DNA from 2 places in the Desulfomicrobium apsheronum genome. Region 1 is predicted to be linked to the other one. Evidence: predicted binding sites of a transcription regulator. Region 1 holds the regulator's gene; the other holds the start of a gene.
What was found. The regulator HrcA, encoded in region 1, represses chaperone genes, less so after heat shock. The targets are predictions, from matches to a motif close to TGTTAGCACTCNNNNNNNNNGAGTGCTAACA.
Positions count from the first base shown of each region.

Region 2: a site for HrcA is predicted at 1,808-1,838, ahead of groES (co-chaperone GroES). Genes of this name have one in related genera too.

Region 1 is NZ_FORX01000003.1:112,102-119,965, forward strand. Features, by position in the region: gene aroC (chorismate synthase) at 1-557, shown strand, start outside; gene BMZ40_RS04660 (ElyC/SanA/YdcF family protein) at 554-1,336, shown strand; gene BMZ40_RS04665 (rhomboid family intramembrane serine protease) at 1,337-2,224, shown strand; gene BMZ40_RS04670 (CoA-binding protein) at 2,269-2,634, opposite strand; gene grpE (nucleotide exchange factor GrpE) at 2,639-3,184, opposite strand; gene hrcA (heat-inducible transcriptional repressor HrcA) at 3,235-4,251, opposite strand; gene rfbD (dTDP-4-dehydrorhamnose reductase) at 4,248-5,111, opposite strand; gene rfbB (dTDP-glucose 4,6-dehydratase) at 5,108-6,133, opposite strand; gene BMZ40_RS04695 (tRNA (cytidine(34)-2'-O)-methyltransferase) at 6,256-6,732, shown strand; gene cbiB (adenosylcobinamide-phosphate synthase CbiB) at 6,748-7,719, shown strand; gene BMZ40_RS04705 (class I SAM-dependent methyltransferase) at 7,783-7,864, opposite strand, start outside.
Region 2 is NZ_FORX01000009.1:89,102-96,965, reverse strand. Features, by position in the region: tRNA gene BMZ40_RS10320 (tRNA-Glu) at 1-72, opposite strand, end outside; tRNA gene BMZ40_RS10315 (tRNA-Glu) at 99-174, opposite strand; tRNA gene BMZ40_RS10310 (tRNA-Lys) at 181-256, opposite strand; gene serS (serine--tRNA ligase) at 309-1,592, opposite strand; gene groES (co-chaperone GroES) at 1,885-2,175, shown strand; gene groL (chaperonin GroEL) at 2,203-3,840, shown strand; gene BMZ40_RS10290 (DEAD/DEAH box helicase family protein) at 3,944-7,069, opposite strand; gene BMZ40_RS10285 (DUF4276 family protein) at 7,081-7,755, opposite strand; gene BMZ40_RS10280 (AAA family ATPase) at 7,748-7,864, opposite strand, start outside.

The sequences.
Region 1 (7,864 bases):
TGGGGGGCGCGGAGCACCGCCAATTCTTCGCGGCTGACGACAACGCGGTCCTGCGCTGGCAGAAACTGGTCAAGGAGGTCGCGGCCCAAGGCGACACGCTGGGCGGCATCGTCGAAATCCGAGCCCAGGGCGTGCCTGCGGGGCTCGGCGAACCGGTCTTTGACAAGCTCGACGCCCGCCTGGCCGCTGCGCTCATGAGCGTGGGCGCGGTCAAGGGAGTCGAGATCGGGAGCGGGTTTGCGGCCAGCCGCATGCGCGGCAGCGAAAACAACGACGCCATGCTGGATACGGGCTTTGCGTCCAACAACGCCGGTGGAATCCTGGCCGGAATCTCAAGCGGCCAGGAGATTGTGCTGCGCGCCGCCATCAAACCCATCCCCTCCATTGCGCTCGACCAACACACCCGCGACCGCTTCGGGGCAGCGCGGACCATCCGCGTCGGCGGACGGCACGACATCTGCGCCATCCCGCGCGTGGTCCCGGTGCTCTCGGCCATGGTCCGACTGGTCCTGGCCGACATGGTCCTGCTGCAACGGCGCATGGGAGTCGGCACATGAGCGTGGGCGCGGGCTTTATCCTCAAGAAAGCCCTGGGCACGCTTTTCATGCCCCTGGCGATCTGTCTGATTCTTTTCGCCCTCGGCATGCTCTACGTGCTGCTGCGCCGCGCCAAGGACGCCATCGCCCCCTTTGTCATGGGCGCGCTCCTGCTCTACGCCTTTTCCCTCAATTCCGTCTCAGGGTACATGATCCGTCCCCTTGAGGATGCCTACCCGCCCCTGAATCTAGCCAGTGCGGAAATCGTCAAAAAGCCCGTCAAATGGGTGGTAGTGCTCGGTGCGGGACACTGGACGGACAAGCGCCTCTCCCCCGGGTCCATGCTCGAACAGGCGGCCCTGTACCGGCTCACCGAAGGCATTCGGGTGGCGAACCGGTTTCGGGGTTCCATCCTTGTTCTTTCAGGCGGCAAATACAAAGACGAGCAGTCAAGCGCCCAGGTCATGGCCGCAGCAGCCGTGGACCTGGGCTTCGACCCGGCCCGGATCGTGCTTTCGGACAAGGCCCTCGACACCCACGACGAAGCTATTCACATCAAGACCCTGGCCGGTTCCGACGCCTTTGTACTGGTGACCTCGGCCTCGCACATGCCCCGCGCCGTCAAGCTGTTCGAAAACCAGGGACTAAGGCCCATCCCCGCTCCGACCTGCTACCGTGACAAGGGCGAGCCCGAGTATTTCCTGCCCGGCGCGGACAACATCAAGACCTGCAACATGGCCGTGCACGAATACCTGGGCTTGGCCTGGTCCTTCGTGCGCGGGCAGATTTCCATTTTTTAAGTGATCGACATCCTGCCCACTCTGGCCCTGGCGACCTCGAAGCACAGCCCGGACAAGGCCACCATCCGCGCCTGGGCCCTGGTCCTGTCCAGTCGAAGATTCCTGCACCGTTTCGATCATGGAAAACTGCTGGTCGCACCAGCCCTGGCATCGCTCGCGGTGCGCGAAATCATCGCCTACGAAGAGGAAAATCGGCCCCGATCCCGCCCGGCTCCCCTGCCCGACAACTCCTGGGTCAGCCTGCTGGTCATCGCCACCTTCCTGGGCCTGACCATGTGGCTCGACACCCAGGGACTGGGCAGGCGCATCTCCTGGCATGTCGCGGGCCGGGCCGACGCTGGGCTCATCCTTGAAGGACAGTGGTGGCGCTGCGTGACCGCCCTGTTCCTGCACGCCGACGCAGGGCATCTGCTGGCCAACGCCGGAGCGCTGGCGGTGCTCGCCTCGCTCCTGGCGCGCCGCATCGGATCGGGTCTGACCTGGGGGCTCTTTGTGCTCTCGGGTGGCCTCGGCAATGCCCTGAACGCCTGGGCACAAGCGCCCGATCACTTGAGCGTGGGCGCGTCCACAGGCGTGTTCGGACTGATCGGCGTCCTGGCCGGAGGCGCGTGCCGGGCCGAGCGCGGCTCACGGGGGCAAGTCTTGCTGCTGGCTCTGGGCTTCGGTTTCAGCCTGCTGGCCATGCTTGGCGCGGGCGAGGAACGCGTGGACCTGGGCGCGCATTTTTTCGGTATGTGCTGTGGTCTGCCCTTTGGATTACTGGTCGGCGACTGGCACGGGGCAACGGGATGGAAGGCGCGGGTCGGGGCTATGTGCGGCGCGGCGGGACTGGCCCTTGCGGTCTGGGCCTGGACCCTGGCCCTGGAAAACGGCGCGCTTGCGGGGTGAAAAGTCGAGGAGCCACAGGGGCTCCCCGATTAGAGATGTGTCGTCTAGAATTGTCCGGTTCTAAGCATGACCAGAGTGCAGGCGTGCTCCCAGGGAATGCCCGCGTCCGTCAGGGCCTGCTCCAGTGTCGCCGATTCCGTGCCGGGATTGAGGATCACCCGTCCGGGCTTAAGCGCCAGGATGGAATCCTGCAGCTGCGCGCTGCGCTCCGGCCCGACATAAAGGGTCAGGGTGTCCACCTTGCCATCGATGGCGTCCAGGCTGGACACGACGGGCAGATCCTCGATGACGGATCGACCCGGCGTGACCGGGATGACCGAATGCCCGTGCTCCTTGAGCATGCGCACGGCCTGGTTCGAGTAGCGTTCCGGCTTGTGGCTCGCTCCGAGCACCGCGACAATCTGTGCCATGGCCTCAGGCCCCCGCCTTGCGGCTGACCATGACCTTGGCCGGACGCAGCAGTCTGTCCTTGAGCATGTAGCCCTTCTGCAGCATCTGACAGACCGTGTTTTCACCTACGTCATCCCGCTCGACCTGCCCCAAGGCCTCGTGGCGCGCGGGATCGAAAGGCACATCCACTTCGGCGATCTGCTCCAGCCCATGCTTCTTCATGGTGTCGAGGAAAATGTTCATGGTCATCTCGACGCCCGTGACCAGATCCTTGCAGGCCTCGGCCTGCTTGCCGTGGGCCAGGGCCAGGTCGAGGTTGTCCATGACCGGAATGATCTCCTCGAGGATGGCGGAGGTGGCGAATTTGAAATAGTCTTCCTTTTCGCGCTGCAAACGCTTCTTGAAATTCTCGCTGTCCGCCAGGACGCGCAGGTTGTCTTTTTTAAGCTCCTCCACGTCGGCCAGGGCCTGGACGTACTTCTCCTCCAGGGTCAGCTCCGGCGTTTCTTCGGTCTGCATTTCGGTCTGCACTTCTTCCGGGTTCTGGCCCTCTTTTTCCTTATTGGACATGAAAAACTCCTGATCCTTGAAATATTTGATAAAACGCTTCACGAGTATCCTTAGAAGCGGGATTTGAGGCACTGACTAAGTATTTGAGCGGCAAAGTCAACCATGGGCATGATGCGTGCGTAGTTCATACGCACCGGCCCAAGCACGGCCAAGGTGCCGTGATTGGTGGAAAAAGCGCTGTAGGGAGAGGCCACAAGCGAACATCCCGCAAGTCCGGGCATGTCCTGGGACAGGCTAACGGAGACGGACTGGCTGGCCGAGGTCTTGTCCAGGAGTTCAAGCAGGCGCGAGCGCTCCTCGATGAGTCGCAACAGCTCCTGGATGGTCTCCAGCTCCGTGAATTCGGGCTGATCCGTGAGATGACTCGCGCCACCGACGAAGACCTCGGGCTGTTCTTCCTCGGACAGGGCCTGCGCGGCCAGCTCCCAGGCCCTGCGATAGGCATCCAGGGTTTTGCGCACGTTGTGCAGCTGACGCTCGATCTCGCCGCGCACCTCATGGGTGGTACGGCCCTCGAACAGGCTGTTCAGGTAATTCCCGTAGCGCACGAGATCATCGGCGCTCAGGCTCTCGTCCATCTGCACCAGGCGATTGCTGACCAGCCCGCCCTGCATGACCAGCACTGCCATGATCATGCCCGGCCGCAAGAGGACGAAATCTATCTGCCGCCAGCGGGCCAGGTCCTGACGCGGGGCCATGATCACGCACACCTGACGGGTCAGGGTCGAAAGAGTTCGGACGGCGCGGCGCAGAACCTGGGGCAAATCCCCTGCGCCCGGCTGGATGTGGTCGTGCAGGCGGGACTGTTCCCTGCGCGGCAGGGGACCAAGCTTTAATACCTGGTCGAGATAATAGCGAAAAGCCGGAACCGTCGGAGCCCGTCCGGCGGACGTATGCGGCTGCTGCAGATATCCTTTCTCGGTCAGGGCGGCCATGGTTGACCGCAGCGACGCGGGGCTCAGTCCAAGGCCCACGGCCAGAGCCTGGGACGACACGGGCATGGCGGTCTCCACATAGGTCTCGACCACTGCGGTGAGGACTGCGGTTTCGCGCTTGCTCAGGATCATGACAGGCAGTCTTCCCGGGAGAAAAGAAATTCGCGCAGGGCCTGCAACCACGGACGGGGCGCAATGCCCGTCACGGCCGTGAAGGCGCTCAGGTCCAGGACCGAATACGCCGGACGGCAGGCCTTCTGGGGGTATTCGGACGAAGGGATGGGCTTGATCCGGCACGCCAGATCCGCCCCTCGGACAGCCTCCGTGGCCAGTTCGCACCAGCTTGCCTGGCCCGCGTTGGCCAGATGGAAGATGCCCGTCGCGCCCTTGTCCAGCAGCGCCAGCGAACCGGCGGCCAGATCCGGGGTGTAGGAGGGGCTGCCGATCTGGTCATGAACCACGGAAAGTTCCGGCCGCGTCGCGGCCAGCTCCAGGATGCGGGTCACGAAATTGGTCTTGCACGGACCAAAAAGCCACGAGGTGCGAATGATGAGCAGACTCGGCAGATCAAGTGCCAAAAGCTCCCGCTCGCCCTGCAGCTTGGTCTGGCCGTAGACCGAACCGGGCGCGGGCTGATCCCCGGGGGCATAGGGACTTGTCTTTCTGCCGTTGAAAACGAAATCCGTGCTGTAATGGACCAGGGCAACCCCGGCATTCCGCACGGCCTTGCCCAGAACCAGCGGCAGCTGCCGGTTCAGCCTGGAGGCCTCGGCCGGTTCGTCTTCGGCCTGATCGACCTTGGTGTAGGCCACGGTGTTGAAAACCACCGCGGCTTCGGTTCGGGCCAGGTATTCCTCCACGGCCGGACGTTCGAACAGGTCCAGCTCGTCGCGCCCCGGCGCATTCACGGTCCATCCCCGCCGGGACAGGGCCATGCAAAGCGCCTGTCCGAGCAGGCCGGTCTTGCCGCCCAGTACGACCGCGCTCTTCATGCCTGCCTCTTTTGGTACCATGCATCCATGAACTGGCGATAGGCGCCGCTCTGCACTTCGTCAAGCCAGGCCTCGTTGGCCTTGTACCAGGCCAGGGTGCGGGCCATGCCGTCCTCGAAAGAGTGTTGCGGGGTCCAGCCCAGATCCGCCGTGGAGCGCTCGAAAGCCATGGCGTAACGGCGATCATGGCCGGGCCGGTCGGTAACATGGGTGATGAGATCCTCGCTCCTGCCCGTCAGCCGCAGTATGAGGCGCACCACTTCCAGATTCGTCCGCTCGGCGTCCCCCCCGAAATTGTACACCGCGCCGGGCCTGCCCTTGAAGAGCGTAGCCTCCACGCCCCGGCAATGATCCATGACATAGATCCAGTCCCGAACGTTCAGCCCGTCGCCATAGACTGGGATGGACTCGTTCCGGGAGGCCTTCAGATAGACCAGGGGGATGAGCTTTTCCGGAAACTGGTAGGGACCGTAGTTGTTGGAGCAGCGGGTGACCATGACGGGCATCCCGTAGGTGTGGAAATAAGCTCGGGCCAGGAGATCCGAGGAGGCCTTGGACGCCGAGTACGGGGAATTGGGCGCCAGGGGGGTGTCCTCGGTGAACTGCCCGGTGGGCCCCAGGGTGCCGTAGACTTCGTCGGTGGAAATATGCACGAAACGCGGAATCTCAGCCCGTCTTGCGGCCTCCAGCAGGTTCTGAGTGCCCAGCACGTTGGTCGTGACAAAGGGAAAGGGGTCGCTTATGGAGCGGTCCACATGCGATTCGGCCGCGAAATTGAGCACCGCATCGAAGGCAAAGCGCTTCATGAGCTCCGGCACAAGCTCCTGATCGCAGATGTCGCCATGCACGAAATGATAGCGGCGACCCATGTGCAGGGCCTCTTCCTCGGCCAGATTGCGGCGGTTGCCCGCATAGGTCAGCTTGTCGAGGTTGACGATGACCACATCGTCGTGCGTGGCAAGCATGTGCTGGATGAAATTGGAACCGATGAAGCCGCAGCCTCCGGTGACGAGCAGATGCATGTGTTCTCCTGACTTCGCTGTTCTTGACGGAAGCGGGTTTGAAAGCCAAGTGGATGACGAGTCGGCGACGCGTCCGTGCGCCGGCCGTGACAGCCATGAAAAATACTTAAAGAGACTCCAAGATGCAAATCGCCCTTTACGAGCCGGAAATCCCGCCCAACACCGGGACCATCGCCCGGCTCTGCGCCGCCTCCACCACCCGCCTGAACCTGATCGAGCCACTGGGCTTCAGCCTGGACGACAAGTACCTGAAGCGGGCTGGCCTTGACTACTGGCCCCACGTGGACAAGCGCATCTGGCCGTCCTGGGCCGCCTTCCTGGAGGGCCGGGATCCGGGACGGCTGGTTTTCACCAGCGCGCGCCAGGGAGTGGCCTATCACCGTTTTTCCTTCAGGGCCGACGACATCATCGTGCTCGGCCCCGAGACCCGGGGCCTGCCCCCGGAAGTCCTGCATGACGCCGCCGATCTCATCCGTATCCCCATCTGGGGGGAGGTCAGAAGCGTCAACCTGGCCAATGCCGCAGCCGTGCTTCTTTACGAGGCCTATCGTCAGACCGGGGAGCTGGACCTGCGAGAGGACCGGCCGGACGCCCCGTAACCACCGGAGACGCGCATGCCCGACACGCTCTACAATCTGCCGCTGAACCTGTCACTGCTTGTCTTTCTGCTGGGCTGCGTGGCCCTGGACCTGCTCTTCGGTGATCCAAGGGACTGGCCGCACCCGGTGCGGCTCATCGGCAAAATGCTTGAGCGTCTTGAAGACTGGGCAAAATCCTTTTTCCTTGGACCACGCATCGGCGGAGCACTGAGCGTCGCCGCAGTGGCCCTGGGCTGCGCGCTGATGGTCCGTCTGCTGACCGGACTGCCCCTGGTGGGCGAGATCCTGGCCCTCTATCTTGGCTATGCGGGTCTGGCCCTTGGCTGCCTGGTGCGGGAAACGAACACCGTGCTGGCCCTGCTCGAAGGAGGGCGGCTGGCGGCAGCCCGCGCGCATCTGGCCGGGCTGGTCAGCAGGGACACGGAAGACATGACCGAGGACGAGGTCTGCCGCGCCCTGGGCGAAACCCTGGCCGAAAACTTCAATGACGGCTTCGTGGCCCCCCTCTTCTGGCTCTGCATTATGGGCCCTGCCGCGCTGTGGGCCTACAAGGCCGTGAGCACCGTGGACTCCATGTGGGGCTACCGCACGCAGCGTTTCGAGGAACTCGGCAAGGCCGGGGCGCGGGCCGACGACATCCTGGCCTGGCTGCCCGCGCGGCTGGCCGCGATCTCCATCTGGGCCACGGGATGGCTGCTGCTGCGCCCTGCCGCCTGGGAACGCATCGCGCGGGACGCCCGGAGCATGGACAGCCCCAACGCCGGCTGGCCCATGAGCGCCGCGGCCCATGTGGCCGGAGTGAGCATGGGCGGTCCAACCCGCTACTTCGGGGAAATCAAGGACAAACCCTTCCTCGGCCCGCTCGGAGTGACCTGGTCCCCAGCGCGCATTCGCGGCATGCTGCGCACCCTGCTGCCCGCCGCCCTGCTGTGTACCGTGGTCCTGACCATCACCGGCAGCTATCTTGGCTGGTGGAGCCTCGGCTGACGCGATCCGCAATCAAAAATCGGGGGCTTGGCCCTCTTGATTTCAAATCCCGAATCTGAAAGCTCAAATGCCGGAGCTCTTTGCTTCCCATCGTCCCCATGTGCCGCTGGGCAGATCCAGAACCTCCTCTGCGCCATGCAGAAGC
Region 2 (7,864 bases), on a different contig from region 1:
CCCCAAGGGGATTTGAACCCCTGTTATCGGCGTGAAAGGCCGGTGTCCTGGACCTAGCTAGACGATGGGGACGCAAGTTTTGCGTCGAAGAAAAAAAGTGGCGTCCCCAAGGGGGTTTGAACCCCTGTTAGCGGCGTGAGAGGCCGCCGTCCTAGGCCACTAGACGATGGGGACGCATTTTGGTGGGCCGTGAAGGGATCGAACCTTCGACTCTCTGCTTAAAAGGCAGATACTCTACCGTCTGAGTTAACGGCCCGTAAAGAGAAGACGCTTCTATAGGGGGGTACCCACCTTGTCAAGCCGGAAAGTCAGTCTTTTTTCAATTCAATTTTTTCCAGTCCGTTCATGTAAGGTCGCAGGACTTCAGGCACGAGTACCGACCCGTCGGCCTGCTGGTAGTTTTCCAGGATGGCGACCATGGTCCGGCCCACGGCCAGGCCCGATCCGTTCAGGGTATGAACCAGCCTGCTCTTCTTGGCGTCTGCGGGCTTGAAGCGGATTCCCGCCCGGCGGGCCTGAAAATCCTCGAAGTTGGAGCAGGAAGAGATTTCGCGGTATTTGTCCTGGCCGGGCAGCCAGACCTCGATGTCGTAGGTCTTGGCCGAAGAGAAGCCCAGATCCCCTGCGCACAGCGTGACCACGCGGTAGGGCAGCCCGAGCTTCTGCAGGATACTCTCGGCGTGCCCGAGGAGTTTTTCCAGTTCATTATATGAAAAGTCGGGGTGGACGAAGCGGACCAGCTCGACCTTGTCGAACTGGTGCTGGCGGATCATGCCCTTGGTGTCCTTCCCGTAGGAGCCCGCCTCGGAGCGAAAGCACGCGGTGTACGCGCAGTGGGCGATGGGCAGCGCGGATTCGGCCAGGGTCGTGTCGCGGTAGATGTTGGTCACCGGGACCTCGGCCGTGGGGATGAGGTAGTAGCTCGTGTTTTCGAGGTGGAAAAGGTCCTCTTCGAATTTGGGCAACTGCCCCGTGCCCATGAGGCTCTCGCGGTTGACGATGACCGGGGGCATGACCTCGTCGTAGCCGTTCTCAAGGGTCTGCACGTCGAGCATGAAGCTGATCAGCGCGCGCTCAAGCTTGGCGGCCCAGCCTTTGAGGATCACGAAGCGGCTGCCCGTGATCTTGGCTGCGGTCTCGAAATCGAGGCCGCCAAGGGCCGTTCCCAGCTCCCAATGCTCCTTCGGGGCGAAAGGCATGACGGGTTTCTCGCCCCAGCTGCGCACCTCCGTGTTGTCCGCCTCGTCCACGCCCTCGGGCACGGAGGCGTGCGGCACGTTGGGGATGGACATGACCCAGTCCGAGGTCTGCTGCTCGATGTCCTTGAGTTCCTCGTCCAGGGCCTTGATGCGCGTGGACATGCCGCCAAGCTCGGCCAGAAGGGCTTCGGCGTTTTCGCCGGCCTTCTTCATCCGGGCCATCTCGCCGGAGGCCTGGTTGCGGCGGGCTTTCAAGTCTTCGGCTTCAAGGAGCAGTTCGCGCCTTTTCTGGTCGATGGCCAGAAAAGGTTCAAGGTCCAGCTTGCTGCGGCGTTTGCGCAGTCCGTCTTTGACCTCGTCCGGATTTGATCTGATAAATTTAATGTCGAGCATGGGGATGTCCTTGTAGCGGTCTTGCGGTCAGCCCTTAAGCGGGCGGTGGTGGCGGTTGTGAGGCGAAATGCATAGCCTGCCTTGATCCGAATCACAAGCCGCCCGGCTTGGCGAGGAATGAATTTTTTTTTGACTTCGTCCCTTGACTTCACTGTCGCAGGGATTATTTGGGCCTCTGTCTCGCGCGGAACTTGAGTTGCATTTTCAGTTCCGCGTTTTGGCGCTCCGCCTTGCCGAGTGCCAAAAAAAATATCTACACGGAAGAAATTCTTAAACATCTTGGAGGAAAAACATGAAACTCAGACCACTGCACGACCGTATTCTGGTCAAGCGTCTCGAAGAGGAGCAGGTAACCAAAGGCGGCATCATCATCCCTGATTCCGCAAAGGAAAAGCCCATCAAGGGTGAAGTGGTTGCCGCCGGTCCGGGCAAGGTCGCCGAAGACGGAAAGCAGATCCCCATGGGCGTCAAGACTGGCGACAAGGTGATCTTCAACAAGTACGCCGGCACCGAGATCAAGATCGAAGGTGAGGAACTCCTCATCATGCGTGAAGACGACATCCTCGCTGTTATCGAAGCCTAATTTTTAAGAATTCAAGGAGACGCACACATGGCTGCTAAAATTATCAAGTTTGATGCCAAGGCCCGTGAAAAACTGAAAATCGGTGTGGACACCCTGGCCAATGCCGTCAAGGTCACCCTCGGACCCAAGGGACGCAACGTTGTCATCGAGAAGTCCTTCGGTTCCCCCATCATCACCAAGGACGGCGTGACCGTAGCCAAGGAAATCGAACTGGAAGACAAGTTCGAGAACATGGGCGCCCAGATGGTCAAGGAAGTCGCCTCCAAGACTTCCGACATCGCAGGCGACGGCACCACCACCGCCACCATCCTGGCCCAGGCCATCTTTACCGAAGGCATCAAGCTGGTTGCCGCCGGTCGTAACCCCATGTCCATCAAGCGCGGCATCGACAAGGCTGTTGAAGCCGTCATCACGAGCCTGGACAAGCTGGCCAAGCCCACCCGCGATCAGAAGGAAATTGCCCAGGTAGGCACCATTTCCGCCAATAACGACGCCACCATCGGCAACATCATTGCCGAAGCCATGGGCAAGGTCGGCAAAGAAGGCGTCATCACCGTTGAAGAAGCCAAGGGTCTGGAGACCAACCTGGACGTCGTCGAAGGCATGCAGTTCGACCGCGGCTACCTGTCCCCCTACTTCGTGACCAACCCTGACAAGATGGTCTGCGGGATGGATTCTCCGCTGATTCTGATCAACGAAAAGAAGATCTCCAACATGAAGGAACTGCTCCCCGTTCTGGAGCAGGCCGCCAAGATGGGCAAGCCCCTGGTCATCATCGCCGAAGACATCGAAGGCGAAGCCCTGGCTACCCTGGTTGTCAACAAGCTGCGTGGCACCCTGCAGGTCGTGGCCGTCAAGGCTCCCGGCTTCGGTGAGCGCCGCAAGGCCATGCTGCAGGATATCGCCATCCTGACCGGTGGCGAAGTTGTTTCCGATGACCTGGGCGTCAAGCTCGAGAGCATCGCCCTGAACCAGCTCGGTTCCGCCAAGCGCGTTGTCATCGACAAGGAAAACACCACCATCGTTGACGGTTCCGGCGAAGCCGAGGCCATCAAGGCCCGTGTGAAGCAGATCCGCAACGAAATCGAGGAGACCTCCTCCGATTACGATCGCGAAAAGCTGCAGGAGCGTCTGGCCAAGATCGTTGGCGGCGTTGCCGTGATCAATGTTGGCGCAGCCACCGAGACCGAAATGAAGGAAAAGAAGGCTCGCGTGGAAGACGCCCTGAACGCCACCCGCGCTGCCGTTGAAGAAGGCATCGTGCCTGGCGGCGGCGTCGCCCTGGTGCGCTGCCAGTCCGTCCTGGATTCCGTCAAGCCCGCCGATGACGACGAAGCCGCCGGCGTACAGGTTATCCGTCGCGCCATCGAAGAGCCCATCCGTCAGATCTGCGGCAACGCAGGTGTTGAAGGTGCCGTGGTTATCGACAAGGTCCGCAACGGCAAGGAAGACTTCGGTTACAACGCCGCTTCCGGCGAATACGAAGATCTGCTCAAGTCCGGCGTCATCGATCCCAAGAAGGTGACCCGCATTGCCCTGCAGAACGCCGCTTCCGTAGCCTCCCTGCTGCTCACCACCGAGTGCGCCATCGCAGAGAAGCCCAAGGAAGAGGCTGCTCCGGCCATGCCCGGTGGCGGCATGGGCGGCATGGGCGGCATGTACTAAGCCGTTCATATCCCAGAATGACAAAAGGGCCGGAAGCGATTCCGGCCCTTTTTTGCGTCTTATGCTGGATGATGGGGGAAGATCGTTATTTCAGTAGAAAAGATCAATATGCTTCGATTCTTTCTAGAAGCATCTTCACATACACGTCACGCTGTTCTTTCTGAAAGAGTACATTGCGTTTGTTGAACTCTAGAATGTTCCCCCCTTCAGACCACCATTTAACATCCTCGATACTCGTGCTGGAAATAATGAAGGCGTCCATGGTCACGTTGTGATCGCCCAAGCGGTTTTCAAGATTTTTGATTGTCTTGTGAAACATGATCTTGGGATCTTCGAGGCCACGGAGGCGGAGGATGCCCTTGGGGTCTATGAAGGCGATATGTTGCTTTTCATCCTGCAGTAGCCACAGGATGAAGTCCGGATAGAAATTTTCGGCCTCGAAAAAGCCGATGCCTTTTCCCCGGCTGCGATTCCTGAGTAAATAGAGTTCGCGTCCCTCAAACCAGGATTTGTGCTTTTCATAATGGGCCTTAAGATCGAGGACGAAATCTTTTTCCCCTTCGTTCAACTCCACCGGGGATATCGTGACCAATTCCGAACCGTCTTTGATATGCAGCAGTGGTGAATACAGGTGCCTTTCAAAAATGATGGGCTGTATTTTGCCGAAGCTCATGTTCGCCAGTTTCTTCTCGGCAATCGCAGTTTGGATGGCTTTAACTTCATCGATGATTTCGATGGCGGACCGGTCCACGGCAACCTTGTACGCCTCAAAGAAATTCGGGTCGTCAGGCCCAAGTTCCGCGTATTGGATGAACGGCTTTTCGTATTCATCCTTACGAAAGCCGTAATAGCGGTCACAGTATTTTTTGAGCAGGGCGATGACCACTTCCTGGCACCGGCGAATATTCGCAAAGTTCACGGGCTCGATATCGCCTTCCGGAACCAGCAGTTTAAACCATCCACCTTTGCTGACTAACTCCGGGAGAATATCCTTGGAAAGGTTGAAGTTGAACCACGAGCGTTCGTTTTTGAACCGGATCAATTCGAAATAAACGTCGTCCCAGTTGATGAAGGCCAGATGCCTGTCCGTCAGACGTCGGATCTCGTTTTTTTTGGCGTCGGCCAATCCACCACGTAGTCCCTGGGCAATGATGGCCTGGATTTTAGGATACCAATCCAGAATCAGGGGCCTGCTTGTTAGCGGCTCGGGAGGAAATTCCAGGGTCGGACGTTGCGTTGCCTTGAAATTCGCCTCATCCGAGACTTTCGGGACTTTAAGCTTGATGCGCCCAAGGTTGTTGACCACGGGCAGCATGAATTCTTCCACATCAGTGGGAAGCCCCTCGTCGGCAAGATACTCCTGAAATTGCTGCATGTAATCGGCTCGGATACCGAAGATATTGAGCGTCTCGCAGGTCTTGATGAATTGCGGAGTCTTTGGTGCCCGGACCTCGGAACTACGCTTCAGACAAAACTCGAAGCCCTTGAGCCGCACACCCCGCCCGAAGAGTTGGATAATTTCGGAACCTTCACTGCGGCCGATATTCATAAGGCCCATGGTACTCACTCGCCAGCTGTTCCAGCCCTCCGTGAATTTTTTGGAGCCAATAAGAACGTTGATGCCGCCATCATCAGCGTTAATTTTCCTGAACAGGGATTCGGAAAAATCTTTTTCCATCGTGACCAGTTGGGGGATGTCTTCGCAAAGCTTCCACAATTCCTTGGCGTCGCCGACATTGATGACGCCGAAGGGCTGGTTGCCCTCGCCGAGCTTGAGGGCGATTTCCCCGTCCCCTCCTTTGAGAAATTCCACATGCAGCTTGCCGGGCGCGGCGGTGTGGAAGACGCGCTTCAAGATGTCGTCGAACACATCTTCCGCGTGCAGTCCCTCATAATGCAGGTGGCCAAATGCCGCCGCGAAAATATTGCGCCCCTTGGGATCGGTCAGTCCGTCCTCGTGCTTGAGAATCCGGCGCAAACCTTCGATGCTTCCTGTCCTGTCCATGGTAAAGGAACTTATGAATTGCAGGATGGCAATGACATCGGAAACTTTTCGTCCACCTTCGGTGCGGACTGCCTTCACCGTCCCGCCGACAAAGACCAGAAGAGGGCAGTGGATGTTGAACGGTCGAAATTCCTGCCGCCTGTCTTCGTAAAGCCGCATTTGCTGGTAGAAACAGAGCAGGCAGGCGATAAGGTACAAATTTCTTCTGCCTTCGTCCGTGTCGTCGGACAGGTTGAGGATGCGATAGTCCTTGCCGTACCCGTCTCCGTAGAAATAGCGATAGGAGTAATCGAAAAGAATGCACTTGGCGTAGAGTTGGGTCAGTCCGGCATTGTTGGCGGCCTTGAGCGCCTGTCCGAAGGTGGCGGAGTACTCGAAGGAAAAACCTTGGGCACAGAGTCTGTTCCGTTTGTCCATCCATTCCACACCGCCGGAACCTTTGTGGCCCTCATCCACTAGGACCAAGTTGTTACCTTCAAAAGTATCAACGGCCACGGTTTTGTCACCGGATTCTTCCCTGATCTTGTGAATGTCGATAATTTCGATCAGACCCAGTTTATGGGAGATGCTTTGGCCCTTGCTGAACAGGACCGCCTGCATTTTTGATTGCGTGAATTCGTCCAAATGCTGGCGAGACAGACCCTCATTCGGGGTCAGCAGAATGATGCGATTGAGATCACGTGCCTTGCCCCGCAGCGCCAGATAGTGCCGGTACTGCAGAATGTTCACATGCATGAGCAGGGTCTTGCCGGAGCCCGTAGCATTCCAAAAGGCGAGCTTGTTCAGGTCTTCCGACCGGAACTCTTCTACCTTGTCCGCTCTGGGCAAGTCGGCGTTGAATGAGTGAAGAAATCGATTCAGTTCCGCAAGCAACGCATTCTTGTCCTGGAAATAACGGTCCAGGTAAATTTCAGCGAACAGGAGGCACAGATACTGATAATATTTGGGCGTGATGATTTTGCCGCCTCTGGACCTGGGCTCGGCGATGGCGCGCCAATGACGGACGATGTTCGCATCGTATCCGAGGAGCAATTCCTTGGTCAGGCTCGAATCCGCAGGCAAATGGCACGTCAGCATCTGTACGAATTTGCTGATGTTATCCTCGTCAAAACCTTCCAAGCTGTCAGCCTTCAGATGTCTGGAGAGGTTGCTTAAATCCGAACCTTCGAAAAGGCTGAGTGCCCACTTGGTAAGGACGAGTCGTTGATAAAAAGGGAGGGGCATGGTGTCGGGTCCTACTTTACGAGGGCTTCAAGCCGGTTGACCCAGGCATCGAAATGCGGGCAATGCTGGCGAATGGTTCTGACGCCGATTTTTTGGGCAATGGCCCTGCCCATGACGATTTTACGGTAACCAGGATACAAGGATTCTATCCGTTTGCTGGGTGCTGTTTGCGGGTGGTCGTTGATTTCTTCAGGTGTACCGCATTCTCTGAGAATGTTTGCGATCAGGTCTTCCTCGACTTGTAGCTGGCCCGCAAGTTCTGCTGGGGAGCTGAACAAAAGCGCCTCGAATTCATGAAGGCAAAAAAACGGAATGAAGCGCTTGGCAACACCAGCGTTTGGAAGTTTTGCTTCGACGGCCTTCAGGGTGCGCGCCTCGATCAATTCAGCTTTCAGGGAAGCTGCCATGCCCTTGCGGATATCGCAGACGCCAGGCCAAGCAGTATCAATGCGGAACAAATCGAACATGGTTGATACGTAAATGTCCCGCCGTTGCTTCAAGCGTTGTTCGATATCGGTCAGTGCGCGTTGAAATACAACGTGGCCACCTTTGTGCTTCGGCCTTCCGATCAGCTGTGCTTCAAGAAAAAGATTCTTGGTTGCGAGGGTCGGGGCAAGCACGTCCCGAATAAATGTTTGTTCGGTGGATCCCTCGCAGATGACCGCTACCGTGACGGGCCTATTCATGGTCCGGCCCTCCCGCCACGATATTTTTGCGCCACAGATCACCTAGGGAATATTCGTCCAGCCAGTCTTTAAATTCTTCTGGATTCAACCGGGAAAACGTCGAGGCCCC